Regions from separate parts of the Micromonospora mangrovicola genome, predicted to be linked through region 2. Evidence: riboswitches for the same ligand, from Rfam matches in the RefSeq annotation. Region 2 holds a riboswitch; each other region holds the start of a gene.
What was found. Region 2 has a riboswitch for cyclic di-AMP ahead of ACL02O_RS02055 (coiled-coil domain-containing protein). Riboswitches for the same ligand answer to the same signal wherever they lie in the genome.
Positions count from the first base shown of each region.

Region 1: another riboswitch for cyclic di-AMP. It lies ahead of ACL02O_RS31455 (transglycosylase family protein); the one in region 2 lies ahead of ACL02O_RS02055 (coiled-coil domain-containing protein).
Region 3: another riboswitch for cyclic di-AMP. It lies ahead of ACL02O_RS21170 (C40 family peptidase); the one in region 2 lies ahead of ACL02O_RS02055 (coiled-coil domain-containing protein).

Region 1 covers NZ_JBJZOG010000143.1:1,119-11,344, reverse strand. The annotation lists gene ACL02O_RS31465 (M4 family metallopeptidase) at 315-2,348, shown strand; gene ACL02O_RS31460 (YbaB/EbfC family nucleoid-associated protein) at 2,443-2,904, opposite strand; gene ACL02O_RS31455 (transglycosylase family protein) at 3,182-3,826, opposite strand; cyclic di-AMP (ydaO/yuaA leader) riboswitch at 3,829-4,000, opposite strand; gene ACL02O_RS31450 (hypothetical protein) at 4,622-5,650, shown strand; gene ACL02O_RS31445 (glycoside hydrolase family 3 protein) at 5,697-7,526, opposite strand; gene ACL02O_RS31440 (LLM class flavin-dependent oxidoreductase) at 7,693-9,261, shown strand; gene ACL02O_RS31435 (transposase) at 9,287-9,451, opposite strand; gene ACL02O_RS31430 (RNA-guided endonuclease InsQ/TnpB family protein) at 9,475-10,226, shown strand, end outside.
Region 2 covers NZ_JBJZOG010000003.1:70,262-80,487, reverse strand. The annotation lists gene ACL02O_RS02085 (DUF3145 domain-containing protein) at 1-189, opposite strand, end outside; gene ACL02O_RS02080 (hypothetical protein) at 515-844, shown strand; gene ACL02O_RS02075 (carbonic anhydrase) at 1,033-1,653, opposite strand; gene ACL02O_RS02070 (alpha/beta fold hydrolase) at 1,802-2,827, shown strand; gene ACL02O_RS02065 (HelD family protein) at 2,948-5,065, shown strand; gene ACL02O_RS02060 (cation diffusion facilitator family transporter) at 5,172-6,086, shown strand; cyclic di-AMP (ydaO/yuaA leader) riboswitch at 6,230-6,361, shown strand; gene ACL02O_RS02055 (coiled-coil domain-containing protein) at 6,367-7,434, shown strand; gene ACL02O_RS02050 (hypothetical protein) at 7,542-8,054, shown strand; gene ACL02O_RS02045 (SRPBCC family protein) at 8,056-8,541, opposite strand; gene ACL02O_RS02040 (1-phosphofructokinase family hexose kinase) at 8,675-9,655, shown strand; gene surE (5'/3'-nucleotidase SurE) at 9,652-10,226, shown strand, end outside.
Region 3 covers NZ_JBJZOG010000055.1:21,526-31,751, forward strand. The annotation lists gene ACL02O_RS21160 (NlpC/P60 family protein) at 1-528, shown strand, start outside; gene ACL02O_RS21165 (N-acetylmuramoyl-L-alanine amidase) at 590-2,617, opposite strand; cyclic di-AMP (ydaO/yuaA leader) riboswitch at 2,854-2,989, shown strand; gene ACL02O_RS21170 (C40 family peptidase) at 3,002-4,036, shown strand; gene dcd (dCTP deaminase) at 4,087-4,665, opposite strand; gene ACL02O_RS21180 (pyridoxamine 5'-phosphate oxidase family protein) at 4,744-5,286, shown strand; gene ACL02O_RS21185 (zinc metalloprotease) at 5,358-6,344, opposite strand; tRNA gene ACL02O_RS21190 (tRNA-Gly) at 6,592-6,665, shown strand; gene ACL02O_RS21195 (e9imm peptide) at 6,771-7,040, shown strand; gene ACL02O_RS21200 (hypothetical protein) at 7,043-7,228, opposite strand; gene ACL02O_RS21205 (nucleoside triphosphate pyrophosphohydrolase family protein) at 7,655-7,984, shown strand; gene ACL02O_RS21210 (cytidine deaminase) at 8,184-8,630, opposite strand; gene ACL02O_RS21215 (flavin reductase family protein) at 9,285-9,920, opposite strand; gene ACL02O_RS21220 (hypothetical protein) at 10,170-10,226, opposite strand, start outside.

The DNA of each region.
Region 1 (10,226 bases), on a different contig from region 2:
CGCGCTCTCGCCCATCCCGGAACTCATTCGCCCTGATCAGGGGCTATCGAAGATCATGGCTTCGTGAATTCCGCCTTTCCGCGCCGCGATCAACAGGCGACGGTTGCCCAGGTCACCCATTGCTCCGACCCCGGGGCCGTGTGATTGTGCTCCAACGAGTCGCCGACCCCCGGCGATTCAGGCGGTCGATCTGTCGAACCAGGGCCCACGCCGGCAGGCCCCGGAGAGCGGCCGTCGCCCGCCTCATGGCTGTACCGCGCCACGCGCCCCCACCGGGCTCCGTGCGGCGCGCCTAGGAACAGGAGCACACCCCCTTGAAGCTCTCACCCCGCCTTGCCGCGCTCTCAGGTGCGGCCGCGGCCGGCCTGATCGCCGCGGGCACCGCCGCGGCCGTGCAGGCCGCCCCGCCCAGTCCCGCCCCCGACGCCGCCCAGGCCCGTGCGCTCGCCGCGAAGTCGGCCAGCGCACTGGTCGCCTCCCGCCCCTCGTACCTGCACGCGAGCGCCGACGAGGCGTTCGTGCAGAAGCAGGTGTTCTCCTCCGAGGGCACCCAGTACGTCGCCTACGACCGCACCTACAAGGGCCTGCCGGTCACCGGCGGTGACTTCGTGCTGGCGACCGACGCCGCCGGCAACCTCAAGTACGCCTCCGTGGCGCAGCAGCAGGCCATCGGCAGTCTCGCCACCACGCCGAAGCTGACCTCGACCGCCGCGGAGAAGACCGCCCGCGCCCAGCTCACGACGGTCACCGCCGTCGAGGGCAGCGCCCTGGTCGTCTACACCCTCGGCGCCCACCCGGCGCTGGCCTGGGAGACCACGGTGCGCGGCACCAGCGCCGACGGACCGAGCCGGCTCACCGTCGACGTCGACGCCAGCACCGGCAAGGTGCTCCGCACGCAGGAACACGTCATGCGCGGCACGGGCACCGGCGCCTGGAACGGCCCCGTCACCCTGACCACCACGCTGTCGGGCAGCACGTACTCAATGAAGGACCCGAGCCACACCACCCTGGTCTGCCAGGACGCGGCCAACAACACCACGTTCAGCGGCTCGGACGACGTCTGGGGCAACGGCACCGCCAGCAACAAGGAGACCGGCTGCGTCGACGCGTTCTTCGGCGCGCAGACCGAGGGCAAGATGCTCTCGGCGTGGCTCGGCCGCAACGGCGCCGACGGCAACGGCGGCTACTGGCCGATCCGGGTCGGCCTGAACGACCAGAACGCCTACTACGACGGCACCCAGGTCCAGATCGGCAAGAACACCGCCGGCGGGTGGATCGGCTCGCTGGACGTGGTCGCGCACGAGATCGGCCACGGCATCGACGACCACACCCCGGGTGGCATCTCCGGCAGCGGCACCCAGGAGTTCGTCGCCGACACCTTCGGCGCGGCCACCGAGTGGTACGCCAACGAGCCGTCCACCTACGACGCTCCCGACTTCCTGGTCGGCGAGAAGGTCAACCTGGTGGGCAGCGGCCCGATCCGCAACATGTACAACCCGTCGGCGCTGGGTGACCCGAACTGCTACTCCAGCAGCATCCCGAGCACCGAGGTGCACGCCGCTGCTGGCCCGGGCAACCACTGGTTCTACCTGCTGGCCATGGGCAGCAGCCCGACCAACGGCCAGCCGACCAGCCCGACCTGCAACGGCAGCAGCGTGACCGGCCTGGGCATCCAGAAGGCCATCAAGATCATGTACAACGCGATGCTGCTGAAGACCAGCTCGTCGTCGTACCTGAAGTACCGCACCTGGACGCTGCAGGCGGCGAAGAACCTCTACGGCAGCACCGGCTGCACCGAGTTCAACACCGTCAAGGCCGCCTGGGACGCGGTCAGCGTACCGGCGCAGTCGGGTGACCCGACCTGCTCCGGCACCACCACCCCGCCGCCCACCGGCTCCTGCTCCGGCCAGAAGCTGGCCAACCCCGGCTTCGAGTCGGGCAACGTGAGCTGGTCCGCCACCTCCGGCGTCATCACCAGTTCCTCCGGCCAGGCCGCGCACAGCGGCTCCTGGAAGGCGTGGCTGGACGGCTACGGCACCACCCACACCGACACCCTGTCCCAGTCGGTGACGATCCCGTCCGGCTGCCGGGCGACCCTCACCTTCTGGCTGCACATCGACTCGGCTGAGACGACGAGCAGCACGGCCTACGACAAGCTGACCGTCAAGGCCGGCAGCACCACCTTGGCCACCTACTCCAACCTCAACAAGGCGTCCGGCTACTACCAGAAGTCCTTCGACATCTCGTCGAAGGCCGGAACCACCGTCTCCATCTCGTTCAGCGGCGTGGAGGACAGCTCCCTGCAGACCTCCTTCGTCGTCGACGACACGGCGGTCACCCTGAGCTGATCAGAAACGGAGCGGTCGGTCGTCGTCCTCCCGACGACCGGCCGCTTCGTCGCGTCAGCAGCCGGGTCGAGGAGAGTTGCCGGGGACGTGACCGTCAGGCGGTACGGTCGGCCCGGGCGGCGCCCTCCTCGGCGCGGTTGAGCCGGGCGACCACGCCCTCCATCGCCTGGCTGAACATCTCCATCTGCCGCATCGACTGCTCCTGCAGCCCACCGAGGCGCGCGGCGAGCGCGTCGACGTCGGCCCGGGCCGAGGCGCTGACCTGCGCATCGAGCTCGGCGAGGGCGGCGTTCACCGCCTCGACGACCTGCCCGCAGAGGCGGTCCCAACCCGCCTCGGCCAGCGCCGGGTCGACGGTGACGGACTCGATGCGCCCACCCTGGACCGCCACGGCGCGCACCCGACCGTCGGCCGCCGAGCCCTCGGCCCGCAGCAGCCGCCCGGGGTCACCGTCGGCGTCCTCGGCGGCGCGGGCCCGCATCGACGACAGCGCCTGCTGGGTCTGGGTGAGCAGCTCGTCGAGGCTCGCGGCCGCGGAGAAGGGGTCGTTGGTCATAGCCGCGCTTTCTTCACGTCTGTCCGGAGCACCGTGACGATAGCAACCGCGTCCGACGGTGACGGTGCGCGCACCGCGTCGGACCGTCCGCCGGTACGCCAGCAGCCCGGACACACCTGGGGCGGCGTGTCCCCGGCGGCACTCCCCGACGTACCGGATGAGCAGTGGGCTGGCCGGCGGCGGCGCGCGGGGTCACCGGACGAGACGCGCAACGCCCGGCCGGTTGCCCGGCCGGGCGTTGCGCGGATCCGCCGGGGAGGTCGGATCCCGTGACGCGTCAGCGCAGGTCGAGCTTCTGCCCCGGGAAGATCAGGCCCGGGTTGTCGCCGACCACGCGCTTGTTGCGCTCGTACAGCGCGTGCCAGCCACCGGCGACGTGGTGCGCCTCGGCGATCTCGGACAGGGTGTCGCCGGGCTTGACCACGTAGCTGCCGGCCCCGCCGGTGCTCGTCGTGGAGCGGCGACTGTGGGTGACCGACTTGTCGCCCCGCGGCGACCGGTCCTTGGTGACCTTCTTGGGCGACTTCTTCGACCCCGACGAGTAGTGCTTCGTCGAGCCGCCCTTCTTGCCGCACACCGGCCAGGCGCCGATGCCCTGCCCGTCGAGGACCTTCTCGGCGATGGCGATCTGCTCGCTGCGGCTGGCCAGGTCGGCGCGGGCGGCGTACTTCTGCCCGCCGTAGCCCTTCCAGGTGCTCTGGGAGAACTGGAGGCCGCCGTAGTATCCGTTGCCGGTGTTGATGTGCCAGTTGCCGCTGGACTCGCACTGGGCGATCGCATCCCAGTTCACGCTCGAGGCGCTGGCCGGCGCGGCCGGCCCGAGGATCGCGGCGGCGCCGGTGGCGGCGCCGACGACGAGCGTCCCGACGGCGGTGCGACGCTGCGTGGTCCGTCGGTGACGAGCGACGTGTTCAGTTGCCATGGTGAAACTCCTCCACGCCGACGAGGTGAGCTGTCGGGTTCGGGCCGAGGAGCCCGGCCGCCGGACGGCGGCTTCACCCCGAGGTGTCGAGCACCGAGGAACGTGTGGGTCCCCCGCTCCCGCCTGAGGTCCAGGTCCCACCGGGCCGGCGGCGGGATTAGGCGTTACCGGCCCGTGGTGTCCGCGATCGCGAACGGATACGACGTTAGGAACCGATTCGGACGAACGCCCACTTCTTGTGAAGTTCTTCACCCGGCCGGGCGAACGGTTCACCGCTCGAGTTGCGAGACCACAGTGGGTGCCGTACAAGGCGGCCGGAAATGCCGTTGCGACGCCGCCGACACCGCGGCAGGCTCGCTCACCATGACCGACGGAATCGAGTCCACCGTCCTCCGGTGACCGTCCACGACGGGCGCAGGGCGCCCGACGACGGCCCACCCTCCCTCTTCGACCACGCCCGGCGACTGCTCGCCCGGCACCCGGAGGGCCCGCTGCCGCACGGCGGCCGGCCGTTCCCCGACGAGGCCGCGTACCGCGCGGACCGCGCCGCCGACCCCCTCCCGGCCGCCGCGGCTCGCCAACTGCTGCACGACACGCTGACCTGGTTCTTCGCCCAACCACCACCCCGGCCGGTCGCCGAGCTGCACGCGCGGTTGCTGAGCCAACCGGCACGGCGGCGGATCCGGGGCCCGTCCACGGACGACCTCCCCGGCCCGGCCGAGGACCGTCGCACTGCCGGACTGTGGCTGGTCCGCCACCGACCGGCGGGCCGCCGGCGTCACCGACCTGGGCACCGTGCTGCGCGCGGACCGGCTGGACGTCGACGTGGTTCGGCACGCCGCCCGGGTGCTGCTCACCATGGCCAGCCCCCGCTACGAACCGGCTCAGGTCGCCGACTGGACGGGTGCGGCCGACGCGGTCGCGGACCTCGCCCGGCACCTGGCCGCCGGCCCGGCCACCCTGAACAACGCCGCGTACGCGGCCCGGCTGGCCGAGGAGCTGCGCAGCGGTCACCTCGCCACGCTGGACCAGCCGCCGGGCCGCCGGGCAACGCTGATCGGCACGCTCACCGCCGTCGCGCGGCGTGGGCTCGACCCGGACGGCCCCGTGAACCGGCTGCGGCTGCGGGTGGTGGTGCCCGATCCGGCCCTCCCGGCCGACGTGCAGCTGCGTCCCCTCGTCGACGGGGGGCCGGTGACCGCCAGGGCATTCACGCGCGGGCAGCCCGGGGCTCCCGAAGAGCTGCTCGGCCGGCTGCGCGCCGGGACGGAGCCGCACGAGGTGATGCTCGCCGAGGCGGGGTGCACCGAGGGATGCTGCGGCGCGCTGCGGGTGACCGTCGACCGGGACGGGGACCGCGTCCGCTGGCACCGCTGGCGCAGCCCCGGGCGGGACGACCCGCTGCCGGCCTTCCGGTTCGACGCCGGTGCGTACGCGGCGGAGCTGGACCGGGTGGAGCACGACCACGGCTGGGAGTGGCCGGCGCGTACCCTCGCCCGGCTGCTGCGCGAGCGGCTGGCGGCCGAACCGGACCTGCTCGGCCGCTGCGACTGCCGGCTCTCCCGGGCACACGCCCGGGCGTCCGAGCGGGACCGGGTGGAGCTGTCGTTCCTGCACCCGAACCGGCGGATCCGGCAGGACCTGCCGTTCCTGCAGTTCCGGCTCACCCTCCGACCCGCCGGGCACCCGGCGGACCAGGCGACGTCGTTCGTCGAGCGGTTGCGCGACACCGACCCGAAGCACGACGCGGAGATCGCCGGCGGGAGCCGGGAGTACGCCGAGCAGCTGGGCGTCCGCTGGCCGCAGCCCCGGTCCCGCTGCTGAGCCGGGGCGGGGAGGTGCCCGGTGGCGCCTCCCCGCCGCATGCGGGTCAGTACGTCAGGCCGTAGCCCTGCGGGAACAGCGGGACCTGGCCGTCGCCGGCGTTGATGGGCTGCTGGCTGACCGAGTCCATCCAGGTCATCGGCAGTTTGCCGGTGGGCGCGTACCCGCCGAAGAGGACGTCGGCCACGCCGTCGCCCTCGGTGCCGGGCAGCCAGGCGGCGAGCAGGGCGTCCCACCCGGGCAGTTCGGCCGCGATGTCCAGCGGGCGGCCGGAGACCAGGACCACGATCACCGGCACGCCGGCCTTGCGCAGGGTCGAGATGGTGCGCAGATCCTCGCGGTCCAGGCTCATGCTCCCGGTGCGATCGCCCTGCCCCTCGGCGTACGGCGTCTCGCCGACCACCGCGATCGCGGCCCGGTACGTGTCGTTGATGCCGATGCCGCGCTGGTTGTAGGTGACCGTGGTGGTCGGCCCGACTGCGGCGCGGATGCCCTCCAGGATGGTGGTGCCGGGGGTGATGTTGCCGGACGAGCCCTGCCAGGAGATGGTCCAGCCACCGCTCTGGTTGCCGATGTTGTCGGCGTTCTTGCCGGCCACGAAGATCTTGTTGTTGTCCCGGGCCAGCGGCAGGACGCCGGCGTTGTTCTTCAGCAGCACCTGGGACTGGCGGACGGCCTGCCGGGCGAGAGCGCGGTGGGCGGCGTTGCCGACCGTCGCGGTCCAGCTCCGATCGGTGTACGGGCGCTCGAAGAGTCCCAGTTCGAACTTCTTGGTGAGGATACGCCGGTTGGCGTCGTCGATCCGGCTCAGCGGCACGTGCCCGTTCTGCACCTCGGCGCGCAGGGTGCTGATGAAGTTCTTCCAGGCGGTGGGGACCATCACCATGTCGATGCCGGCGTTGATCGCGGTGCTGACCTCGGCGGCGGTGAAGCCGGAGCTGCCGTCGATCTGGTCGATGCCGTTCCAGTCGGAGACGACGAAGCCGGAGAAGCCGAGCTCTCCCTTGAGCACGGTGGTGATCAGGTACTGGTGGCCGTGCAGCTTCAGGCCGTTCCAGCTGCTGTAGGAGATCATCACCGCACCGACGCCGCGCTGCACCGCGGCCTGGAACGGTGGCAGGTGGATGGCCCGCAGGTCAGCCTCGCTGAGCTGGGTGTTCCCCTGGTCGTCGCCGCCGGTGGTGCCGCCGTCGCCGACGTAGTGCTTGGCGGTGGCGAGCACCGAGGTGGGGCCGCCGAGGCTGCTGCCCTGCAGGCCGGTGACCAGGGTGGACAGGCTCGACGGCAGGTCCGGGGTCTCACCGAACGACTCGTAGGTGCGGCCCCAGCGGTCGTTGCGGGCCACGCACAGGCAGGGGGCGAAGTCCCAGTCGATGCCGGTGCCGGTGATCTCCTCGGCGACGGCCTGGCCGATCTGCTGTACCAGGGCCGGATCGCGGGTGGCGCCGAGCCCGATGTTGTGCGGGAAGATCGTCGCGCCGTACACGTTGTTGTGGCCGTGCACGGCGTCCACCCCGTAGATCATCGGGATGCCGAGCGGGGTGGCGAGGGCGGCCTGCTGGAAGCCGTCGTACATGTCGGCCCAGGAGGAGGCGGTGTTCGGCGAGGGCGCGGAGCCGCCGCCGGAGAGGATCGAGCCGAGCCGGTAGGTGGTCAGGTCGGCGGCGGTGACCGAGCCGCGCTCGGCCTGGGTCATCTGGCCGATCTTCTCGTCCAGGGTCATCCGGGAGAGCAGGTCGGCGACGCGGGTGGCCACGGGCAGCGACGGGTCCTGGTACGGCAGGCCGGCGGCGCTGGCCGGCACGGGCGCGGCCAGGGCGGTGACCGCGACGAGGAGCAGGGCCAGGGCGAGGGGACGGTGGCGGTGACGGGTCACGGGTCGCTCCTTCGGGAGGAACACTGAGGCCGTTGCCCGGACCCTACGCCCGCGCGCATCGACTGTGAACGATTCCCGTCGGTTCCGGAACCACCGAGCGGGCGGACGCCGCCGCGGACTACCGTGACGGAGTTCGCGCAAGATCGGACGAGGTGGCGGAACGGACATGAGCAACCACGGGAACGAGCTGCACTTCGGCGGCTTCCTCACCCCCGCCGCCGGGCGGCCCGAGCAGGTGGTGGCGCTGGCAAAACTCTGCGAGCAGGCCGGCCTCGACCTGGTCACCTTCCAGGACCACCCGTACCAGCCGGGGTTCCTGGACACCTGGACGCTGATGTCGTTCGTGGCCGCGGCGACCAGTCGGATCCGGCTGGCCGGCAACGTGCTGAACCTGCCGCTGCGCCAGCCGGTGGTGCTCGCCCGCAGCGTGGCCAGCCTCGACCTGCTCACCGGCGGCCGGGTCGAGCTGGGTCTCGGCGCCGGCGCGTTCTGGGAGGCGATCGAGGCGGCCGGCGGGCGGCGACTCAGCCCCGGGCAGGCGGTGGACGCCCTCGACGAGGCGATCCGGGTGATCCGCGAGGTGTGGGACACCGACCGGCGCGGCATGGTCCGGGTGGCGGGCGAGCACTACCGGGTGGTCGGGGCCAAGCGCGGACCCGCGCCGGCGCACCCGGTGGAAGTCTGGGTCGGCGCGTACAAGCCGCGGATGCTGCGGCTGGTCGGGCGGGCGGCGGACGGCTGGCTGCCGTCGCTGGCGTACCTGCCGAAGGGGCCGGCGGACCTGCCGGCGCTCAACGCGCTGGTCGACGAGGGCGCCGAGGCCGCCGGCCGGGACCCGGGAACGGTACGGCGGCTGCTCAACGTCAACGGCACCTTCACCCGCTCCGCCACCGGCTTCCTTGAGGGCCCGCCCGAGCAGTGGGTGGAGGAGCTGGCCGGGCTCGCCCTGGACCACGGCATCTCCACCTTCGTCCTCGGCAGCGACGAGCCCCGGGCCATCCAGCTCTTCGGTCAGGAGGTCGCGCCCGCGGTCCGCGAGCTGGTCGCCGCCGAACGCACCGCGCCGGGCAGCCGGGCCCGCGCCGTCCAGGAGGAGCGCACGGCGGTCGAGGCCGGCGGGTCGACGGGCCTCGCGGTCACCCCCACCCCCGATCCCGGGGTACGGCTGAGCGCGCGCCGGCTCTGGGACGAGTCGACCCGGCCCGCACCCCCGCCACCGCCGGCCGGGCAGGTCTACACCGCGCACGGGCAGGCCGCCGGGCAGCACCTGGTGGACGTGCACGACCACCTGCGCCAGGAGCTGGGCCAGGTACGTGACCTGCTCGAACAGGTACGGCGTGGGGCGGTCTCCGCCGGGGCGGCCCGAGCCGGCCTGCATGAGATGACCATGCGGCAGAACAACTGGACCCTGGGGGCGTACTGCGCCGCGTACTGCGCCGTCGTGACCCAGCACCACGGGCTGGAGGACAACTCGATCTTCCCGCACCTGCGCCGCGCAGACGCGGGGCTGGGGCCGGTGCTCGACCGGCTGGCCGAGGAGCACGTGGTGATCCACGAGGTGGTCGAGGGCGTGGACCGGGCGCTGGTGAACCTGATCCGGCAGCCGGGCGAGTTCACCGAGCTCCAAGAGGCGGTGGACCTGCTCACCGACACCCTGCTGTCGCACCTGTCCTGGGAGGAGCGGGTGATCGTCGAGCCCCTCGCCCGGTACGGCTTCTACGCCGGCCAGGTGTGACGCACCTGGATTCGGGCTTTCTCAGTCAGGCCGGGTAACGTCGTCGGCATGACCGCCGCATGATCTCCTGCAGGCGGGTCAGGTGCCGGTCGTCGAACCCCTTATGCCGGAACTTGGTCACGAAGACCAAGTGAGCGTGCAGGGCGAAAAGGCAGTGCCGGCCGGTGCGGACGTCAGCCGAATCCGTCACAGGTCATCGCTAGGTTGTCCGGCGTGCAGCTTCGGTACAACTACCGTGTCAACCCGACGTCCACACAACAGCAAGCGCTGGCGCGGGCGTTCGGGTGCGCGCGGGTGGTGTACAACGACGGACTGCGCACACGGCGGGAAGCCCGCGAGCAGGGGTTGCCGTACCTGTCGGACGGGGAGCTGTCCAAGCGGCTGATCACTGAGGCCAAGCGCACCCCGGAGAGGGCTTGGCTGGGTGAGGTGTCGGCGGTGGTGTTGCAGCAGGCCCTCGCGGACCTGAATGCGGCGTACCGCAACTTCTTCGCATCCCTGTCGGGCAAGCGCAAGGGGCGCGCGGTAGGGCCGCCGCGGTTCCGGTCTCGCAAAGACAACCGACAGGCCATCCGGTTCACTGCCAACGCCCGGTTCAAGGTGCTCGACAACGGGCGGCTGCGGCTGCCGAAGATCGGCGACGTGCAGGTCCGCTGGTCGCGTCAGCTTCCCGCCAAACCCAGCTCCGTGACGGTGATCCGGGACGCGGCCGGCCGGTACTTCGCCTCCTTCGTCGTGGCCACCGCGGACGAGCCGTTGCCGGCGGCCGTTGCGGAGGTGGGCATCGACCTGGGTCTGACCCACTTCGCGGTCCTGTCCGATGGCACCAAGGTCACCGCGCCGAAGTTCCTGCGCCGCGCCGCCCGCAAGCTGCGTCGCCTGCAGCAGAACCTGTCCCGCAAACAGAAGGGATCTGCTAACCGGAAGAAGGCCGTCGTCAAGGTCGCCAAGGCGCACGCCAAGGT
Region 2 (10,226 bases):
AGCCAGTTCGGCGCCCGTCCCCGGGCTGCCGGTCCACCCGCACTCCGCGCGCCGGGCGGCGGGGTCGACGGGCTGGGCCGTCCACTCCAGGTTGACCGGCGCGGCGAGGACGCGCGCGATCGCCCACTCGACGTGCGAGCACACGGCGAGTGGGGTCGAGTGGACGTAAACGACGCCACGCGTTGGCACGGTGACCTCCCGGTGAGCGAGGTGCGTCTTCCCCTACGACCTCGTGCACCCGAGTGGTGTCCGTGGAACACATGATGACTGTTGTGACGGATGGTACGCCAGCGAATCGGAAAATTCGCCGCCGCCGGTGGCCGGGAAATACCCGGGCGGCTGACCCCGTTGACCCCCGTGACGGCGCGATGACCAGCCAGGCGTCGAGGTCGTGTACAGTTCTCTGGGCGGTTCTGCGCCGCCGTACATCTTCGCGGGCCGAGGCTCATCTGGGCGTCACCCGCAACAGCCCCCGGACGTTTCAGTCCTCCCGTACGTCTCAAGGAGTACCTCCGTGGCGAGCAACACCTCTAAGACCGCGCGCGCGTCAGTCCGGGCCGGCCAGGCTGGCCAGGGTGGCGCCCTCAGCGTGCTGGGCGAGTTCAAGTACCTGATCCCGCTGAACGGCGGCAAGCACGCCTACGTGCGCAACCTGACCAACGGCAAGACCGAGCACCTGCGCACCGACTCCGAGGCCTTCGTCGAGGAGATCCGGACGCTGGCCGCCGCCGGCCACGCCGCCAAGATCCGCGCCGAGATCAACGGCCTGGCCGCCGCCCACCCGGACCACGGCTGGGACAAGACCGAGAAGCGTCTCGTCGAGGCCGGCGTCTTCGAGGGCTGAGCCCCTCACCAGCGACACCCAGAACCGCCCGCCGGGGTCACCCGGCGGGCGGTTCTGTCTTTCCTGGTTCCGCCGGGTTGATCGACTCGGTTCACGGCGATCCGGGGCATCCCGCAGCCGGAAGACCCCTGATCGCCGCCCGCCCGCAGCCGGGCGACGGGCGGCGGGCGGCGGGCGGCGGGCGGCCGTTACTCCTCGGGGAGCAGGGCGACCTCGCCGGTGGCCAGGTCGTAGAGGGCACCGACCACCGCCACCCGCCCGGCCGCGACCGGCCCGGCGAGCAGGTCGTCCGCGCTCAGCATGGTCACCGTCCGCCGCACGTGCCGGCGGACCGCGAGCGGGTGGACCTGCGGGTCGTCCGCGCCGACCTCGGCGACCGCCGGGGCGATCCGCGCCACCAGGTACGCCAGCGAGCCAGCCGGTCGCCGTCCGGTGCGCAGCGCCTCCACCGCCGAGCCGACCGCCCCGCAGCGCTCGTGCCCGAGCACCATCACCAGCGGCACCCCGAGCTCGCCGACCACGAACTCGATGGAGCCGAGCACCGCGCGGTCCAGGACGTGCGCGCCGGTGCGGATCACGCAGATCGAGCCGAAAGTCTGGTCGAAGATCGCCTCCAGCGGCACCCGCGAGTCGATGCAGCCCAGCACGACGGCGTAGGGCTGCTGGTCACCGGAGGCGACCGCCGCGGCGGCGGTGACGTCGTGGCCGTGCACCGGCTGGCCGCTGACGAAGCGGCGGTTGCCGGCCAGCAGCTCGGCCAGGGCGCCACGCGGGGTCCGGGTGGCCGGGGTGCGGCTCGGCGGCGGCATGCCTCAAGGGTGGTCACCGATCCGAACGCGCGCAGTCGGGTTCGGAATCTTCTCACCACCACGGTTGGCGTGTTGTCATGACGGGTAGCCGGTTGTTACCGCCGGGTTACGCCGGTGAGCGACGCCGGCCGGCCCGGGGAGGTTCACGATGCCGGAACACCTGGAGGTACGGCTTTCCGACGGCGTACGCCTGCACGCCGAGGCCACCGGACCGGTGGACGCCGAGATCACCGCGATCCTGCTGCACGGCTGGACGCTGGACGGGCGCAGCTGGCACCGCCAGCTCGCCGCGCTGCGGGCCCGGTTCGGCGACCGGATCCGGGTGGTGACCTACGACGCCCGCGGTCACGGCCGGTCGAGCTGCATGCCGCTGCGGACGGCGACCCTGAGCCAGCTCGGCGACGACCTCGCCGCGGTGCTGGACGAGATCGCCCCGCGCGGGCGGATCGTGCTGGTCGGGCACTCGATGGGCGGGATGACGGTGATGGAGTACGCGCACCGCCACCCCGGGCACTTCGCCGCCCGCACCGCCGGGCTGGTCTTCGTCTCCACCACCGCCGAGGGGCACACCCACACCGTCTACGGGCTCTCGCCGCGGATCGCCCGGCTGATCCGGCTCGCCGAGACCACGGGCGCCGGGGTGCTGGCCCGATGCGGCTCCTGGCGGCCCCCGCGCGCCCTGCTGCGCGCGTTGCGGCCCAGCATCCGCTGGATGCTGTTCGGCGACCGCTGCGACCCGTTCGACATCCGCCTGGTCACCTCGGCGGTGGCGCACGCCTCGCTCCGCTCGATCGGCGGGTTCCGCGCCTCGATCGGCGCCCAGCACCGGCTGGACACCCTGGCCGCGCTCGGCGAGTTGCCGGCCGCCGCGCTGGTCGGCGACCGGGACCGGCTCACCCCGCCGCCCTGCGCCGAGTCGATCGCCGCGACGCTGTCCAGCACCGAGCTGACCGTCTGCCCCGGGGCCGGGCACATGCTGATGATGGAGCGCCCGGACGAGGTGAATGCGGCCCTCGCCGCGGTGCTCGACCGGGCGCTGGCCCGGCCGGCGGCCCCGGCCCGCGCGGTGCGGGCACCGGCGACCTGCCGGCGGACGGTCGCCCGGCGGCCCGACGACGTGGATGACCGGCCGGCGGCGGGAGCGGCCGGAGCCGGGGTGGGAACGGCCGGATAACGGGCAACCGGCGCGGGCGGAGACCGGGCACCGGCATGGCCCCGACACGGGCCGGAACGCCGGGCCCGTACCCTCATTCAGCCGCCCGTACCCGCCACGTGACCATCAGGAGCCCCCGCGTTGAGCGACCAGACCACCCTGGAACGGGAGATCGCCGTCGAACAACGGCATCTCGACCGGGTGTACGCCCGGCTCGCGGAGCTCCGTCGCGCGGCTGCCGAGGCCGAGCGGGAGGGCTACCGGCTGGCCCGGGTCGGCAACTTCGGCGCGCTGGTGGAGCGGGACGCGATGGTCTTCCACGCGGCGCAGCGTCGGCACGTGCTGGACGCCGAGCACGAGGGGCTGGTCTTCGGCCGGCTCGACCTGCGTACCGGACAGGTCCTGCACGTGGGCCGGCTCGGGGTGCGCGGCGAGCAGGCCGAGACGCTGGTGGTGGACTGGCGGGCGCCGGCCGCCGCCGCCTTCTACCAGGCCACCCCGGCCGAGCCGATGGGCGTGGTACGCCGCCGCACCATCCAGTCGTCGGCGGAGAAGGTCACCCGGATCGAGGACGACCTGCTCGACCCGGAGTCCGCGCCGCCGGACCTGGCGGTGGTCGGCGACGGCGCGCTGCTGGCCACCCTGTCCCGGGCCACCGGGCGGGGCATGCGGGACATCGTCGCCACCATCCAGCGGGAACAGGACGAGGCGATCCGTTCCCCCGGCAACGGCGTCACGATCGTCTCCGGCGGCCCGGGCACCGGCAAGACGGCGGTGGCCCTGCACCGCGCGGCGTACCTGCTCTACTCGGACCGGGCCCGGTACGCCGGCGGCGGCATCCTGGTGGTCGGCCCGTCCGGGGTGTTCGTCGAGTACATTGCCTCGGTGCTCCCCTCGCTCGGCGAGGAGACCGCCACCCTGCACTCGCTCGGCTCGCTGTTCCCCGGGATGTCGGCGACGCGTACCGACCCGCCCGAGGTGGCGGCGGTGAAGGGCTCGCTGCGGATGCGCCGGGTGCTGGAGCGCGCGGTCCGGGACGCGGTGCCGGGCGCCCCCACCGAACTGCGCCTGCTCTACCGGGGCGAGCTGCTCCGGCTGGAGCGGGCCGAGCTGGACGCGATCCGGGACCGGGCGCTGCCCCGCGGGGCGCGGCGCAACGAGGTGCGCCGGGTCGGCTTCGACGCCGTGCTCGCCGCCCTGTACGCGCAGGCCCGCACCCTGCGGGTGGGCCGGCTGCCGGAGCAGCCCGCGTTCGAGGACGAGATCATCGAGCGGCCGGAGTTCCGGGAGTTCCTGAAGGCGTGGTGGCCCCGGCTGCACCCCCGGCACGTGCTCGGCTGGCTGGCCCGTCCGGAGCGACTGCGCCGGTACGCCGGCGGCGTGTTGTCCGGGGCGGAGATCCGGCTGCTCGCCGGGGCGTACCGGAGCCTGGACACCGAGGGACTGACCATCGCTGACGTGGCGCTCCTGGACGAGCTGGACGCGCTGCTGGGCAAGCCGGTCCGGCGGCCGAAGCCCCGGCGCGACCCGTTCCAGCTCGCCGGGGGTGTCCGTGAGCTGAGCACGTACGCCGACCGGCAGCGGGCGGCCCGGGCGGCGGCCCGGGAGCGGCCGGAGGATTACCGCGACTACGCCCACGTGGTGGTCGACGAATCCCAGGACGTCTCGCCGATGCAGTGGCGGATGATCGGCCGGCGGGGTCGGTTGGCCTCCTGGACGGTGGTCGGCGACCCGGCGCAGACGGCCTGGACCGGCGACCCGCAGGAGCTGACCCGGGCCCGCGACCAGGCGTTGGGACGTCGTCGCCGGTACCGGTACGAGCTGACCACCAACTACCGGAACTCGGCGGAGATCTTCGCGGTGGCGGCGGCGGAGATCCGCCGGCTCTACCCGGACCTGGCGCTGCCGACCGCGGTGCGCTCCACCGGGGTGGCTCCGATCGAGCGGACCGTGCCGGCCGCCGGGCTGCCCGACGCCACGGTGGAGGCGGCCCGCACTCTGCTGGACGCGGTCGAGGGCACGGTCGGCGTGATCAGTCCGGTGCCGCGCCGCGACGAGGTGGCCGGCTGGCTGGGTGACCTCGGTGGCGGCCGGCTCCAGGTGGTGACCAGCCTCCAGGCCAAGGGGATGGAGTACGACGGCGTGGTGCTGGTCGCTCCGAGCGAGATCCGGGCCGACCCGGGCTCCGGGGTGCGGACCCTCTACGTGGCGCTGTCCCGCGCCACCCAGCGCCTCGTCACCCTCGATCCGGTGCGCTGAGTGTCCCCCGTGCGGGTGGGCCGGGGACATCCGGCGTTCATTTGCACACATAGCGATGTGAGCATAGATTGAGCCCGGCCGGGGCGCGGGACGAGAGGGTGTGGACGTGGGCGCGGGTCATGACCACAGCGGGATGGCGGCCAACGCCGCGCACCGCCACCGGGGTCGACTCTGGGCCGCGTTCGGACTGCTCACCGCCCTGATGCTGGTCGAGGCGGCGACCGCGTTCATCACCGGCTCGCTGGCCCTGCTCTCCGACGCCGGGCACATGTTCACCGACGTGCTGGGGATCGGGATGGCCCTGGCCGCGATCACCGCCACCCGCCGCGCCGACACCGACCCGCAGCGCACCTTCGGGCTCTACCGGCTGGAGGTGCTGGCCGCCCTGGCCAACGCGGTGCTGCTCGGCGCGGTCGCGGTCTACGTGCTGGTCGAGGCGGTCCGCCGGTTCGGCGAGCCACCGGAGGTCCTCGCCGGCCCGATGCTCGTCGTGGCGGTGCTCGGCCTGCTCGCCAACGTCGCCGCGTTCGCGCTGCTGCGCAGCGGCGCCCAGGAGAGCATCAACCTGCGCGGGGCGTATCTGGAGGTACTCGGCGACCTGCTCGGCTCGCTCGGGGTGATCGGCGCCGCCCTGGTCATCGCGCTCACCGACTGGTGGTGGGCCGACCCGGTGGTCGCGGTCGCGATCGGGCTGTTCATCCTGCCGCGCACCTGGCGGCTCGGCCGGGCCGCGGTGCGCATCCTGGTGCAGGCCGCCCCGGAGCACCTCCAGGTGACCGCGGTGCACGACCGGCTGGCCGCGGTGCCCGGCGTCGCCGAGGTGCACGACCTGCACGTCTGGACGCTCACCTCCGGCATGGAGGTGGCCTCGGCGCACCTGACCATGACGCCCGGCGCGGAGGTCGGCGAGGTCCTCGCGGCGGCCCGGGCCGCGCTGCACGAGGACTTCGGCATCGATCACGCCACGTTGCAGACCGAACCCGGAGCGTCCCCCGGGGCCTGCAGGCCGGTCGAGTGGTAATTAGGACAATCTTAAATCCAAGTGGCTATTGTGTGGCTATGCCGGTTTTAACCCTGACTGACCGCCCCGCCACCCGGGCCCGGTCGAGGGCCCGCCGGTAGGCTCGGTCGCGGCCTCCGCCGGGCGGCGCCCGCCGGCGCCAGGGGCGGCCGTCGCCTAATCGCCGCAGCACGGCGAGCCGGGGAACCACGTACCTGGGGTGCATCCGCGCCAGCGGTAGGGATCTTCCGTCCCGAACCCGTCAGCTAACCCGGTCGGCGGTTGACGGAAGGAAACGTGAATGCCATCAGTGGCACCTGTACGACGGACGGCCGCCCGGTTGGCGGCCCTGCTCGTCGCGACGCTCACCCTCGGCGTCGCGACCGTGCCGGTCTCCCCCGCCTCGGCGGCTTCCCCGACCGGCCTGCTCGCCGCCGCGCCCGGCGACGACGAGGGCGGCACCCCCGCCCTGCGCGCCCAGCTCGACGCGGCCAGCAAGGGCTGGCTGGAGGCGCGGACCGCGTTGAACCGCTCGGTGGCGCGGCAGAAGGAGCTCGCCGCCCAACTCGTCACCATCGACGCCGAGCTGGGCACCCGCGACGACAAGGTCGGCGAGATCGCCGCGGTGGCGTACCGGAGCGGACGGCTCGGCACCGCCTCGGCGCTGCTCGGCAGCGGCAGCCCGGAGGGCTTCCTCGACCGGGCCGCCGCGCTGGGGCAGGTCGCCGCGCACGAGGACCGGGCGTTGCGCGATCTGATCGACACCCGGGACCGGGCCACCCGCACCCAGACCGCGCTGAACGGTGAGATCCAGGAACAGCGCAAGCAGGTCGCGGTGATGGCCAAGCGCAAGCAGCAGGCCGAGCACGCGCTGGAGGTGGCCAACAAGAAGGCCGCCACCACGGACAGCAGCGGCACCCGCGGCACGTCCACCGCGACCGCCACTCCCGCGCCGCGCAACGCCGACGGCTCCTGGCCGCCGGAGTCGTGCAGCGTCAACGACCCGACGCCCGCCGACGGCTGCATCACCCCACGCACGCTGCACGCCCTCCAGCAGGCCAAGGCCGCCGGGTTCACCCGGTACGTCTCCTGCTACCGGCCCAGCGGATCCGGCGAGCACCCGAAGGGCCGGGCCTGCGACTTCGCCGCCCAGAAGGACGGCTTCGGCGGGGTGGCCACCGGCGGCGACAAGACGTACGGCAACAACCTGGCGGCGTACTTCATCCGGAACTCCGACGCGCTCGCCGTGCTCTACGTGATCTGGTACAAGCAGATCTGGCTGCCGAGCAGCGGGTGGAAGGCGTACAGCGGCGGCAACGGTGACCCGTCCAGCGACCACACCAACCACGTCCACCTGTCGGTCTACTGACGTACCGTGGCCCGCCGTGCGGCGGGCCACCGTACGTCCGGCGGCGTACACCGGATGTCGTCTCCGGCCCCACGACGCCACCCGTCCGGCGGCGCAGGATCGGCAGCATGAGCCGACTCTCCCCCGCCGGGCGCAAGGCCCTGCTCACCGTGCACCTGGTCACCTCGCTGGGCTGGCTCGGCGCGGACCTGGTGCTGCTCACCCTGGGCGTCGCCGGGCTGCGCGGGGCCGACCCCGAGGTGGTCTACCCGACCGCCGGGCTGCTGGTCACCTGGCTGTTCGCCCCGCTGAGCGTGGCGGTCTGGCTGATCGGGGTAATCAGCGCGCTGCTCACCCCGTGGGGCCTGCTGCGCTGGCGCTGGGTGCTGGTGAAGTTCGCGATCACCACGGTGATGTTGGGCCTGGTGCTGCTGGCGCTCACCCCACGAGTCCGGGAACTCGGCGCGCTGGGCGCGGACGCATCCCCGCACCTGCGGGCCGATCTGGTCGTCGCGCCGGCCGTCTCGACCACCCTGCTGCTCGTCGCCACCGTGCTGTCCACCTACAAGCCGTGGGGGCGGCTGCGGCGGGCGACCGCGCCGGCGGCCCGGCAGGCGGTGCCGGCCGGGCGGCGGGCCTGAGTCAGCCGGCGCGCCCCTGCTCCAGGGTCGCGCCGAGCCGGCTGGCCAGGCCGAGGTGGGCCGCGCGGGCCTGCCGGAAGGCGTACCCGAACAGGGGCGCCGGGGCGGAAAGGGTGATCTCGACGTCGATCCGCACCACACCGTCGGGCTCGTCCCGCAGCCGGGTGTGGTTGCGCACGGTGGTGGCCGGCTGCTGCCGGGCCACGGTTACCACCTCGTCGTCGTTCGCGATCAGCACGTCGGCCTGGTAGGTGACCGGAAAGTGCAGCGGACCCAACTCCAGCCGGTCGGTGATCGCGTAACTGGCCAGGGCGCCGGGCCGGGGCGGCAGTTCACGGACCCGGACGATCAGCGGATGCAGCTCGTCCTGCCGGGTCAGGTCGCTGAGCAGAGCGGACGCCTCCGCCCGCGGGCAGCGGGCCTGCACGGTGTAGCTGAAGCTGTCGCTGCTGAGCAAGCCTTCCCCCTCGCCGTCGACGGTCCGCACGATCGTCCCGTACCCGGGCCGGCCTGGCAACGGTCGAAGGTCCCCACCGTGCCGGCATGACACGGGGGCGGGCGGGGAATCCGGCGCGCCGGGACGGCGCGACAAGGAGGCCGGGCATGGACGGGTACGCCGGATGAGCGCGCACGTGATGGTGTTCGCGCCGACACCGCGGCTCACGGTCACCGTCGACCAGCCGGCCGACCACCCCGAACTGCACCTTCACCCCGGCGGGCAGGGGGTGTGGCAGGCCCGGATGATCCTCTCCCTGGGCGTGCCGGTGACGCTCTGCACCAGCCTCGGCGGTGAGATCGGCCAGGTGCTCGAACCGCTGCTGATCAGCGAGGGGGTGCAACTGAGGGTGGTGGTGCGCGACTCCGGCGGCAGCGGCGGTTACGTGCACGACCGCCGGGCCGGCAGCCGGCGGGAGATCGTCGACGTGACCGGCCACCCGCTGAGCCGGCACGAGTTGGACGAGCTCTACAACCTCACGCTCGGCGAGGGGCTGCGGGCCCCGGTCAGCGTGCTCAGCGGGCCCAGCCATCCCGACCTGGTCCCGGCCGACCTCTACCGGCGCTTCGCCGCCGATCTGGGCGCCAACGGCAGCCGGGTGGTGGTGGACCTGCGCGGCGAGCACCTCGCCGCCGTGCTGGCCAGCGGCGTCTTCTTCCTCAAGATCAGCCACGAGGAGCTGATCGCCGACGGCCGGGTCGGGGGCGACGACGAGGAGGAGCTCACCCGGGCCATGTACGACCTGCACGCCACCGGCGCGGAGACCGTGGTGGTGAGCCGGGCCGAGCGGCCGGCGCTGGCCCTGGTCGACGGGGAGGTCTTCGAGGTGGAGATGCCGAGGCTGGAGGCGGCCGACCCGCGCGGCGCGGGTGACTCGATGACCGCCGGGGTGGCCGCGGTGGTGGCCCGGGGCGGCGACGTGCGCACCGCGATCCGCACCGGCGCGGCGGCCGGGGCACTCAACGTCACCCGACACGGGCTGGGCACCGGACGGCTGGACTCGATCACGGGGCTGGTGGAGCGGGTCCGGCTGGTGCCGGCGGGCTCCCGGCCGCAGGAGCGGACCACCCCGGACGAGCTGGCCGAGCGGGCGGCCGAGCGATGATGCCACGGATCCTGGTGACCAACGACGACGGCATCGCCGCACCGGGCATCGGCGCATTGGCCAAGGCGGCGGTGGACCGGGGGCTGGACGTGGTGGTGGCCGCGCCGCTGGAGGAGGCGAGCGGCACCAGCGCCGCGATGACCGCGGTGGAGCAGAACGGGCACGTCGTGGTCCGTGACCACCCGCTGCCGGAGCTGCCCGGGGTGCCCGCGTACGGGGTCGGCGGTTCGCCCGGCTTCATCGCGCTGATCGCGGTGCACGGCGCGTTCGGGCCACCGCCGACGGTGGTGCTCTCGGGCATCAACCGGGGGGCCAACGCCGGCCGGGCGGTGCTGCACTCGGGCACGGTGGGCGCCGCGTTCACCGCCGCCGCCAACGGCTGCCGGGCGATGGCCGTGTCGCTGGACGTGCTCTCCGCCGGAGACGCCACGGCGGCCAGCGGCGGGGCCGCGGTGGCCGCCGCCGCTCGGGTACGCGACGCCGAACGGCACTGGTCCACCGCCGCCCGGGTGGCCCTGGACCTGCTGCCCCGGCTGTTGGCCGGGCCGGTGGAGAGCATCCTCAACGTGAA
Region 3 (10,226 bases), on a different contig from region 2:
GACAAGTACAACGCGCAGAAGCAGAAGCTGGACGCCCTGATCGAGACCCAGAAGAAGCAGGTCGCCGAGCTGAACGCGAAGAAGAAGCAGATCGACGCCGAGATCAAGCGGCTGACCGCGATGCTGCCGGTGACCTCGGTGCGGGTGGAGGGTTGCCCGAACATCGACGGCGTGGTCAGCAGCGCCGCGCGTACCGCGATCAAGACCGCCTGCGCGCAGGTCGGCGACCCGTACGTCTGGGGGGCCACCGGCCCGAACTCGTTCGACTGCTCCGGCCTCACCCAGTACGCCTACAAGGCCGCGGGCATCTACCTCACCCACTTCACCGGCGCGCAGTGGAGCGAGACCAAGGCGGTCTCCAAGTCCGACGCCCGCCCCGGTGACCTGGTCTTCTTCTACAGCGACCTGCACCATGTCGGGCTCTATCTCGGCAACGGGTTGATGGTGCACGCGCCACGGACCGGCAAACCGGTCCAGGTCGCGAAGGTCGCCTACATGCCGGTCGCCGGGTATCGCCGGGTCTACTGACCCCGATCAGCACGAAGGCCCCCGGTCCACACGGACCGGGGGCCTTCGTCGTCGGGACCGGTCAGGCCGGCGCGCCGACCGCGGCCGGCAGGATCTGCACGTCGTCGAGGTTGACGAACATCACCCGGTGGCCGAACTGGACCTGCACGTACCGGTTCTCGCCCCGGATGACGGTCCAGTCACCCGGCGCCGAACCGTCGAAGGTGACGGCCCGGTAGTACTCGCCCGGCAGGACGCCACCGACCGCGTACCGCTGGCCCGCCGCGAAGGTGTACTGGAGCGGCGCGATGGTCTGGACCGGCACACCGGCCGGGTACGCCTCCCGCTCCGGGTAGGCCCGCCCGTACACCGGAATCGTGGCCCTGCCCGGCTTGGGGGTCACCACGAAGCCCGCCGCCCACTTGGCGGTGGGCGCCGAGGCCGGGTTGTGGAACCACGCCTTCTGCCCGAGGTACCAGATCGCCGTCCAGTCGCCCTGGACGTCCGCGAGGGCGTACGTCTGGCCGGCGGAGGCGCGGGCGCCGTGGTCGGAGATGTACATGGTGTCCGGCGTGCCGTTCGGGCGCAGCCCGAGGTCGTTCACCAGCGGCGCGTCGGGGCTCGGCGCGGTGTGCAGGATGACCGACGAGGAGCCGCGCAGCGGGCAGGGCGCGGCCGGCGGCTTGGGCGTCGGCACGCCCGGCGGCTGCTGGTTGCAGCCCGTGAAGGCCGGCTGGTTGGTGGCGTAGTCCGGGTCGATGGTGACCAGGCCGGTGTGCGGCGTGCCGGTGCCCTGGAACGGCGCCTTCATCAGGTCGAAGTAGTGCGACCAGTCCCAGTACGGACCCGGGTCCCAGTGCATCCCGGCGACGTACCCGGGCAGGATGCCGGGCACGTTGTCGTGGCCGAGGATGTGCTGCCGGTCCAGCGGGATCTGGAAGCGCAGGGCCAGGTGGCGGACCAGCTTGGCCGAGGTCCGGTACATCGCCTCCGTGTACCAGGTGCCGTGGCCGGCGAAGCCCTCGTGCTCGATGCCGATGGACTTGGCGTTGACGTACCAGTTGCCGGCGTGCCAGCCGACGTCCTTGGCCTTGATGTGTTGCGCGACGTAGCCGTCGACCGAGCGCAGCGTGTAGTGCCAGCCCAGGTAGTCGGCCCGCTTGACCAGGTTCACGCTCGGGCCGAAGTAGCCCTCGGTGTCGTGGATGATGATGTACTCGATCTTCTGCTGCGCCGGCCGGTTGCCGAGGTCGTGGTTGCCGTAGTCACCGGGGTTGGCGCTGAGCTGCTCGTACGGGGCGGGGATCCACTCGCAGGCGAGCCGGACCGGGCACTCCAGCCCGTCCGGCCGCTCGGCGCGGCGCAGCCCCAGCTTGTGCAGCCCGGACTCGTCCGGCGTCACCGCGGTCGCGGCCAGGGTCACCCGCTGCCCGTCGTCGGTGGTCCGGCCGGCGCCCTGGCCGATCTGGTCGTACACCTCGTCGGCGAAGGCCGCTGCGGCGTCCTCGGTGTCCGCGCCGGAGTACCGGGCCACCGAGCCGTACCAGGCCGCCGGGTCGCTGCCGGTACCGACCGGCCCGCCCAACCCCTTCTGGTACGACGCGAGCAGCGCCGCGCCGCCCCGGATGTTCGCCACGACGTCGGTGCGCAGCGTCTCCGTTGGGATGCCGGTGAGCGCGGCGGCCGCGTCGACGGTCTGCAGGGACGCCTGGGGCAGCACGTCGCCGGTGGGCGCGGCGGCGACGGCCGGGTCGAGGGTGAGCGGCCGGGACTCGTCGCCCCGGGGGTCCTCGTTCTCGTCCACGTGCGCGGCGGACGGGGTCGAGGCGACCTGTTCTGCGTCGGTGAGGTGCATCGGCCCGTAGCCACCGCTGGTGCTCGGCTGGCCCGGGTGGGTGTCCCAGCGGGACTCCAGGTAGGAGACGCCGAGCAGGACGGCCTGCGGCACGCCGTACTCGTCGGCCGCGGCGGCGTACTGCTGCTGCCGGTCGCTGGCGTTGTTGGTGGGCGGTTCGGCAGCCACCGGGCCGGTGGTACCGAGCGCGGTGGCCGCCGCCACGGCGGCGGCCAGCAGTATCCGTCTGCCCGACGGCGGGGGTGAGAGGTGCATCGAACCTCCAGACAGGGATGGGGGTCACTGCGTTCCCACCCTCACTCCGCACCCGGCTCGCGGTCAATACCTTTCCAGCAGGTAATCGGCTTTGAAGGAAACCTTCACCAATGTCGATCATGACCGCGAATTTACGTACGGAGTGTCACGGCCCCCTGGGTTGCGGATCGATAACAGCGATCTCTACTCTGGTCAATCGTCGGGCCGCCAGTTCACCGTCCAGCCCGGGTGGTGACGGTCGGACACCGCCGAGTCGCCTCCGGGCGAGCCGGGGACCCAGGTAACCGGGGTGAATCCGCAGCCTCTGCGGTAGGGCGGCTCCCTTCCCGCCCGAACCCGTCAGCTAACCCGGTAGGCGGTCGGGAAGAAGGAGTACGGAGCCCGGTGGCACACCATGCCCCGCGGCCGCCGTCGGTCCGGTCGGTCGACCGGCTGCCGGCTGCGCCGCGTTCACGCTGGTCCCGCTTCACCACCGCCCTCGCCGCCCTGGTCGGCACCGCCGTCATCCTGACCGGCGGCGCCACGGCGGCCCACGCCGACCCGTCGGTCGCCGAGATCGAAGCCCAGATCGACAAGGACTGGAACAAGCTCGAACCGGTCATCGAACAGGTCAACGCCACTCGTGAGGACCTCGCCGCCAAGCGCAAGCAGGCCGCGGCGCTGGCCAAGCAGATCGCCCCGCTTGAGGCCCAGGTCGACCGCGCCCTCGGGCAGGTCGGTGGGCTCGCCGCGGACGCGTACAAGGGGGACAACATCTCCACGGTGAACGCGCTGCTGGGCAGCCGCTCCCCGGGCGAGATAGTGGACAGCCTCGAACTGCTCGACCGCTTTGCGCACCGGCAGCAGCAGCAGGTGCAGACCGTGGCCGCGCTGCGCGACCAGCTGGCCGCGAAGAAGAAGCCGCTGGACGAGATGATCGCCAAGCTGGCCCGCACCGAGGCCCAGCTCGCGGCGCAGAAGAAGCAGATCGACGCCGAGATCGCCCGGCTCCAGAAGCTGCGGCTCAAGGTCTACGGCAACGGCGGTGGCGGGCCGCTGCGTCCCGCGCCCTGCCCGGCCGGCTACCCGGGCGGTCCCGGCGGGGTGGCGGCCAAATTCGCCTGCGCCCAGATCGGCAAGATCTACGTCTGGGGCGCCGCCGGCCCGGACCACTACGACTGCTCGGGCCTGACCATGGCCGCCTGGGCCAAGGCTGGCGTCTCACTGCCGCACAACGCCCGGCAGCAGCACGACGTCACCAGGCGGGTGAGCCGCAGCGAGCTGCGCGTAGGCGACCTGGTCTTCTACTACAGCGACCTGCACCACGTCGCGCTGTACGTCGGCGACGGCTGGGTGGTGCACGCCTCGCAGTCCGGCAAGCCGATCACGATGAAACGCGTCGACGACGGCCAGATCAACAGCTACGGCCGCCCGGGCTGACCGGTCCGCAGGGGCTCCCGCGACGCGGGGCCCCTGCGTCGTCGTTCAGCTCAACGGGTCGGCCAGACCCGCCAGTTGCGCCAGGATCGGCTCGGGGTCGGCCCGCGCTGCCCCTGGTAGCGCGACCCGTAGACCGCCGATCCGTACGGGTGCTCGGCCGGCGAGGAGAGCCGGAAGATGCAGAGCTGGCCGATCTTCATGCCCGGCCAGAGCGTGATCGGCAGGTTCGCCACGTTGGACAGCTCCAACGTGACGTGCCCGGAGAAGCCGGGGTCGATGAAGCCCGCCGTCGAGTGGGTGAGCAGCCCGAGCCGGCCCAGGCTGGACTTCCCCTCCAGCCGTCCGGCGAGCTGGTCGCCCAGCGAGATCACCTCGAGGGTCGAGGCGAGCACGAACTCGCCCGGGTGCAGCACGAACGGCTCGCCCTCGGGGACCTCCACCATCGACGTCAGCTCGTCCTGCTGGACCGCCGGGTCGATGTGGGTGTAGAGGTGGTTGTTGAAGACCCGGAAGAGTCGGTCCAGGCGTACGTCGATGCTGGACGGTTGGACCAGCGTGGGCTCGAAGGGCTCCAGCGCGAGCGTGCCCGCCTTGATCTCGGAGACCAGGTCACGGTCGGAGAGCAGCATCGGAACACCATAGCGACCGGTACGGGTGACCTGCGTGTCGGACTACATCTTCGTACACCTGTTCGATAGAATGTCCGCATGGCTTCCTGGTCCGATTTTGCCGCCGACGAGCCCCGACTCGCCGACGAGATCCGCCTTCTCATGCAGCAGTACGGGCCAGGGTTCGGCTACCTCGCCACGGTCCGCGCCGACGGCGGGCCGCGGGTCCACCCGGTCTCCCCCGTCATCACCGACGACGGGCTCTACTGCTTCGTCATCGACTCGCCCAAGCGGCGCGACCTCGAACGCGACGGCCGCTACGCGCTGCACTCGTTCCCGCCCGAGGAGAGCGACGACGAGGCGTACGTGGCCGGCCGGGCCCGGCCGGTGACCGATCCGACGACCCTGGCCCGGCTGGCCGAGCTGGGCCGGGCCGCGCCGCAGGTCGACTGGCGGCTCTTCGAGTTCACCGTCGACGTGGCGATGCTGACCCGGCGTGGGCAGGCGTCCCAGCCCGGCGCCGGTAGGCCGCAGGTGCGGGTCTGGCTCGACCCGCTGGCGAGCGCCCCGCCCCGGCATGCCGTGGCGGCCAAGGGGCGGCGGGGTCGGCACGGCTTCGACACCCGCCGCCCGGCCGCCTGACCCCCGACCAAACCGCCGGTGCCGGCCCCGTCCGAGGACGGAGCCGGCACCGGCGGTTCGGTGCTGGGCGATCAGGGCGCGCGGTAGGCGTTCCACGCGGTGATCATCCGGCTCGCCTGACCAGGGGTGAACTGGTACATGCACGAGTCGTAGGTGTAGTCCATGAAGTTGGTGATCGGGTCCAGGCCGGCAGCGGAGCAGGTGTCCCGACCGGTGGGGCACTGGTACGCCGCGGACGCCTCGGCCGGGGTGTCGTCGACGCCGTCGCCCGAGCCCTTACAGCCACCCTGGAAGGTGTGGTAGAGGTTCAGCCAGTGGCCGATCTCGTGGGTGCCGGTGTCACCCTCGTTGTAGTTGGTCGCGGTGCCGCCCGGCAGCGACTCGCCCAGCGCGACGACGCCGTCCATGCTGTCGAGCTTGCGCTTCGGGAAGGTGGCCCAGCCGAGCAGGTTGTCGCTCAGTTCGCCCAGGTAGATGTTCAGGGTGTTCTTGCCGCCCTCGCGCAGCGCGGTCTTCATCTGCCGCTCGGCCGAGGAGCCGTACACGATCGGGTACCACGACGGGTTGGTGACCCGGTTGATCTTCGTCAGCTGGAAGCTGAAGGCGGTGGGGGCACCGCCGGTCGCGCCGCTGTACGCCTGGTTGAGCACGGTGATCTGGGAGTTGATCATCGAGTCCGGGATGTTGCCGCCGGCGCGGGTGCTGTCCCGCTGGATGACGTGCACGACGACCGGCACGGTGACGGTGGCCAGCGGGGCGGCGGCCTGAGCGCCGCCGCGGAAGGCGGCCCGCTCACGCAGGGCGGCGGCGAGATCGGCCTCGCGCTCGGACACCTGCTTGCCGGTCAGGGCGTTGGGGTCCAGCTTGGTGCTGCCACCCTTGGCGACCCGGGCGTCGGAGTGGACGTCGGTCGGCTCCGCACAGGAGCCACCCGGAGCGGCCGAGAAGGCCGACGCAGCGGGAAGGACGCCCACGGCGGCGGTGCTGAGCAGCAGCGCGAGGGTCGTCGACGCGACACCGGCGGCACGCCGGGTCAGCAGGTTGGGACGCAGTCCCATGGGCCCACCTCTTTCTGCCGGCGCGACCTGGGGGTGTGTCACGCCGAGTCGGAGAACGTGGGGGAGACGTTACATCCCATCGACGAATTTGAGAACGACCATATGTTGCCGTCGTGAAACATCCTGCTGCTCGAACGCCCCGGAGCCGTTTCAAGATCGTTTCTGGGTGGTTGCGCGGTCGGCGAAGCCGCCACGGGGGGTACCTGGATGCACGGAGCTGGTGACCTCAGGTACAGTGGTGCCGCCTGCGGGTGTAGTTCAATGGCAGAACATCAGCTTCCCAAGCTGACAGTGCGGGTTCGATTCCCGTCACCCGCTCCACACGAAGGCCCTGGCCAGGACGCAAGTCCCAGCCAGGGCCTTCGATGTTCCGTAGCCTGCGATCGTTGCCCGTGCCATTGGCGTGCCGTTAGCCTCCGCTGAGGGGTGAGCGACCTGGCAGCGAAGCTGACCCGAGACGAGGCGATCGCCCTTGTCGAGCGAATCATGAGTGTCGACTACGCGGACGACGATGAGTTGGGCGGTTGGCTGGACCAACTTGAGCGAGACCTCGTCTGCCCGGACGGCTACGTCTCCGGCCTGATCTTCTGGACCGACCCCGAGTTGACGGCTGCTGAGGTGGTTGACCGAGCCTTGGCCTATCAGCCGATCCAGATGCGGTCCACGCCATGGACGGCGCCGCCGCCGAGCACATAGCCTCACCCTTCCCCACGCTCCTTAGCCCTTTTACCGGCCTTGTCCTTGGGCTTGCCTTTGCCGGCTGACTTCTTCGACTTCTCCCGGTCCGCGCGTACCGCCTCGTGCAGCGCCTGGGCGATGGCCCGATCCGCCTCAGCGGTGGCGTGCTGGTAGATCAACGCGGCCTGGGATGAGTCGTGGCCCATCCGGGCCATCAGATCGCGGGTGCTCGCTCCGGTCCGCGCGGGCCCGCAAGCGGGCCGCGCCGGCCCGGCCCCGGCCTGCTGGCGACCGCCGGCCGGCATCGGCCGGGCCGGCCAGCCACGCTGGCGGGCTGCAAGAGCTGTTTGCCCCCGGGCAGGGATCGACGACAGAGATGGGGGAAGCCTGTCCGGACGGTGCGGTAGTCGATGGTTGCGCGAGTCGCCATCTCCACCATGAGTTCCAGGCAGAGCCGCTCCGCGGTGGGTGGGACTCACGGCGGAGATGGCAATGAGGCCCCGCCGTGTGGCTGCAGGAGCGGGTGACCGGTCCTGGTGGGGTGTGGTTGTGGAGGATGTCGACCCGGTGGCGGGCCGGGCAGATGGTCGCGGCGTTGTCGGGTGGGAGGGGTTCGACCATACTGGTCCGCCATGGACCTGGACGAGTACCAGCGCGGCGCCCTCCGTACCGCCGCTCCACGTGACAAGAGGAACGAGCTGCTTCACCTGGTGCTCGGGCTGGTCGGCGAATCGGGTGAGATCGCCGAGAAGTTCAAGAAGTGGGTCCGCGACCTGGACAGCGACGAGTCGCGGATCGACCGGGCCGACATCGTCAAGGAACTCGGTGACGTGCTCTGGTACGTGGCCGTGCTCGCCGACTACCTCGACCTGTCGCTGGACGACATCGCGACGGCCAACCTGGCCAAGCTGGCCAGCCGCCAGGGCCGTGGCGTGCTGAGTGGCAGCGGCGACAACCGCTGAGCCAGGGGTTCGGCGGTGCCCACAGCTTGGGCTGTGGATCAGGAACGAGGCTTGTTGTCAGGCTTGGTCACGACGAGGCGCTGGTGCGGTCGAGAGCGTCAACGACGCCCGAAAATGGACCCAGATCGCTATCAGGACGTGGGTGACACCTCCGGCTGGATGATCACTAAGGTGAACGGACTGGTCAGTAACAGCCGGGTCAGGATGTATGGACCGCCGGAGACGGCCAAGGGCCACCATCGGCAAATCGAGCTCCCCAGTAGAACGGGTTGAGCTCGAGAAGCGTCCGTGCTGTCCATCCAGATGAGGTGGTCGGATCGGCGACACCCACCTGAACCTCCGGTCCCCACAGGGCGAGGCGTTCCTGACAGATTCCGCACGGTGCCAGTACGAAGATGTCGCTGCTGCCAGCCTCTCGTCCCACGCACACCGAAGCAGTGACCCGCTTGTTCAACGTGTACGCCTGGCAGATGGCTCCGGTTTCATGGCAGAGAGTGACCCCGGCGTTGAGATTATCTAGGCAAACACTGGTCAGAATCTGACCGTCCTCAAGGTAAACCGCAGCTGCCCCGCCGTACTCCTCAGCTGGCCATCGGCGGTCCATCTGGTCAACGGCTGCATCAATGAGACGCTGATCAAGATTCATGGCGCGAGCGTAAGCTACGACCCGACGTCACCCAGGTCCTGATACCGATCCGTCACGAAGGTCCTGAGACCGGACAGTCGGCTGCCGGCGGTGTCGGGCTCCACTTGATGCGTGACGGATCGGTGTCAGATGTTGGGTGACACGTCCGGCTAGACGATCGTCTCTTTGCTTGCCTTCGCCTCGGGATCAACCCGCCGAGAGTGTTCCGGTACCGGATCCACAGCCTCATGATCCATGGGTTGGAGCCTTCGGGTGGTTCGGACGTCACGGGTGGTGTGGGAGCCTGACCTCCTCGGGTGACGGGTGGGGTGATGGCGTGCAGGAGCTGTTCCCGCTTTTCGAGGTCGGCATCGGCATGCTCTGAGCCGTCCTGCTCAGGGGGCAGCGGGCCGTGTCGGCAGAGCTCTCGGACGTCGTCCCTAATCGTCACGGCTTCTCCTTGGGCCTGGCTGTTCGCTCGCCGCATTAGTCAACCCACGCCTGGCTCATTCCGCCGGGCTGCTGATCTGGACCGCCGGCCCCGGCTGGGCGTTCGTGCGGTCGTGGAGCTCGGGCCGCCATAGAGTCTCTTCTTTGCGGTCTACCTCCGGCGGAGCCTGACGCAACGGGTGGTCTCGCAGCCGACCGGATCGCCTCCTGGCCAGGCGGTTGGCCCTACCGCCAGGCCTGCGTCCCAGTCACCGGGGTCTCCGATCGGAAGCTGTGCCCGAGTTCCGGGCCGAGGCCGAAGTAGTGCCGGAAGTTGTAGATCAACGGACGCCAGGCGGTGGGGGCTACGTGCTGCGTACCAGGCACGACGATGGCGGGATCCGCGTGTGCGCGGAGCACGTGCGCCTCGACGATCAGGAAGTCGCCGCGCAGGTCGGGGTTGATCCGTACGGCCCGCGCCTCCAGTTGCAGCGGGCACTCCGCGACCCGCTGCGGTCGTACCAGTTCGGCCGGCTCCGGACGCAGCCCGGCGGCGGCGAACTTCGCCGGTTCGTACCGGAACGTAGCCCGCTTGTGCTCCGGAACCGGCTTGCGGCCGGTGAGCGGGGCGAGCCGCTCCACCGCCTGCCACTGCTCCGCGCTCGGCAGGTTGATCACGAGATCCGGCCGCTCCCGCAGGTTGTGGGCGGTCTGCCCCTCCGCTCCCAGACCGAGCACCATGACCTGGCCGAGCGCCCAGGCCGACGACATCGGCGCGAGATTGCTCGTCCCGTCCTCGTTCTCGGTGCTCAACAGCACCACGGGCGTACCAAAGTAAAGGATCTTGGGTCGGATGGTCAGATGATCGCTCGCCTGGGTCATGCCCGGACGGTACGGGCGGGACGGTTCGGTGCACGGCGAACAGAACTCCACGCGCCACGTAACGCGACGCCGGGCGGCGCACCGTGTCTCCGACCCGGACCACCCCAGCGGTTAGCCGACCCCCAGCCAAGGGCTGCGCCACGTCCCGCTCGCCGCGCCGGCCCACCTCGCGACCTAACGGCGTGCTCCGGCTGACTGCCCGCGCCAGCGGGTGGAAACGCAAACCTGCACGGGCGTCGCCGGGCCGGCTCAGTCCTCGGGAAGCTTGGCAGAGGTGGCCGCCAGCAGTTGTCGGAGCCGACGAAC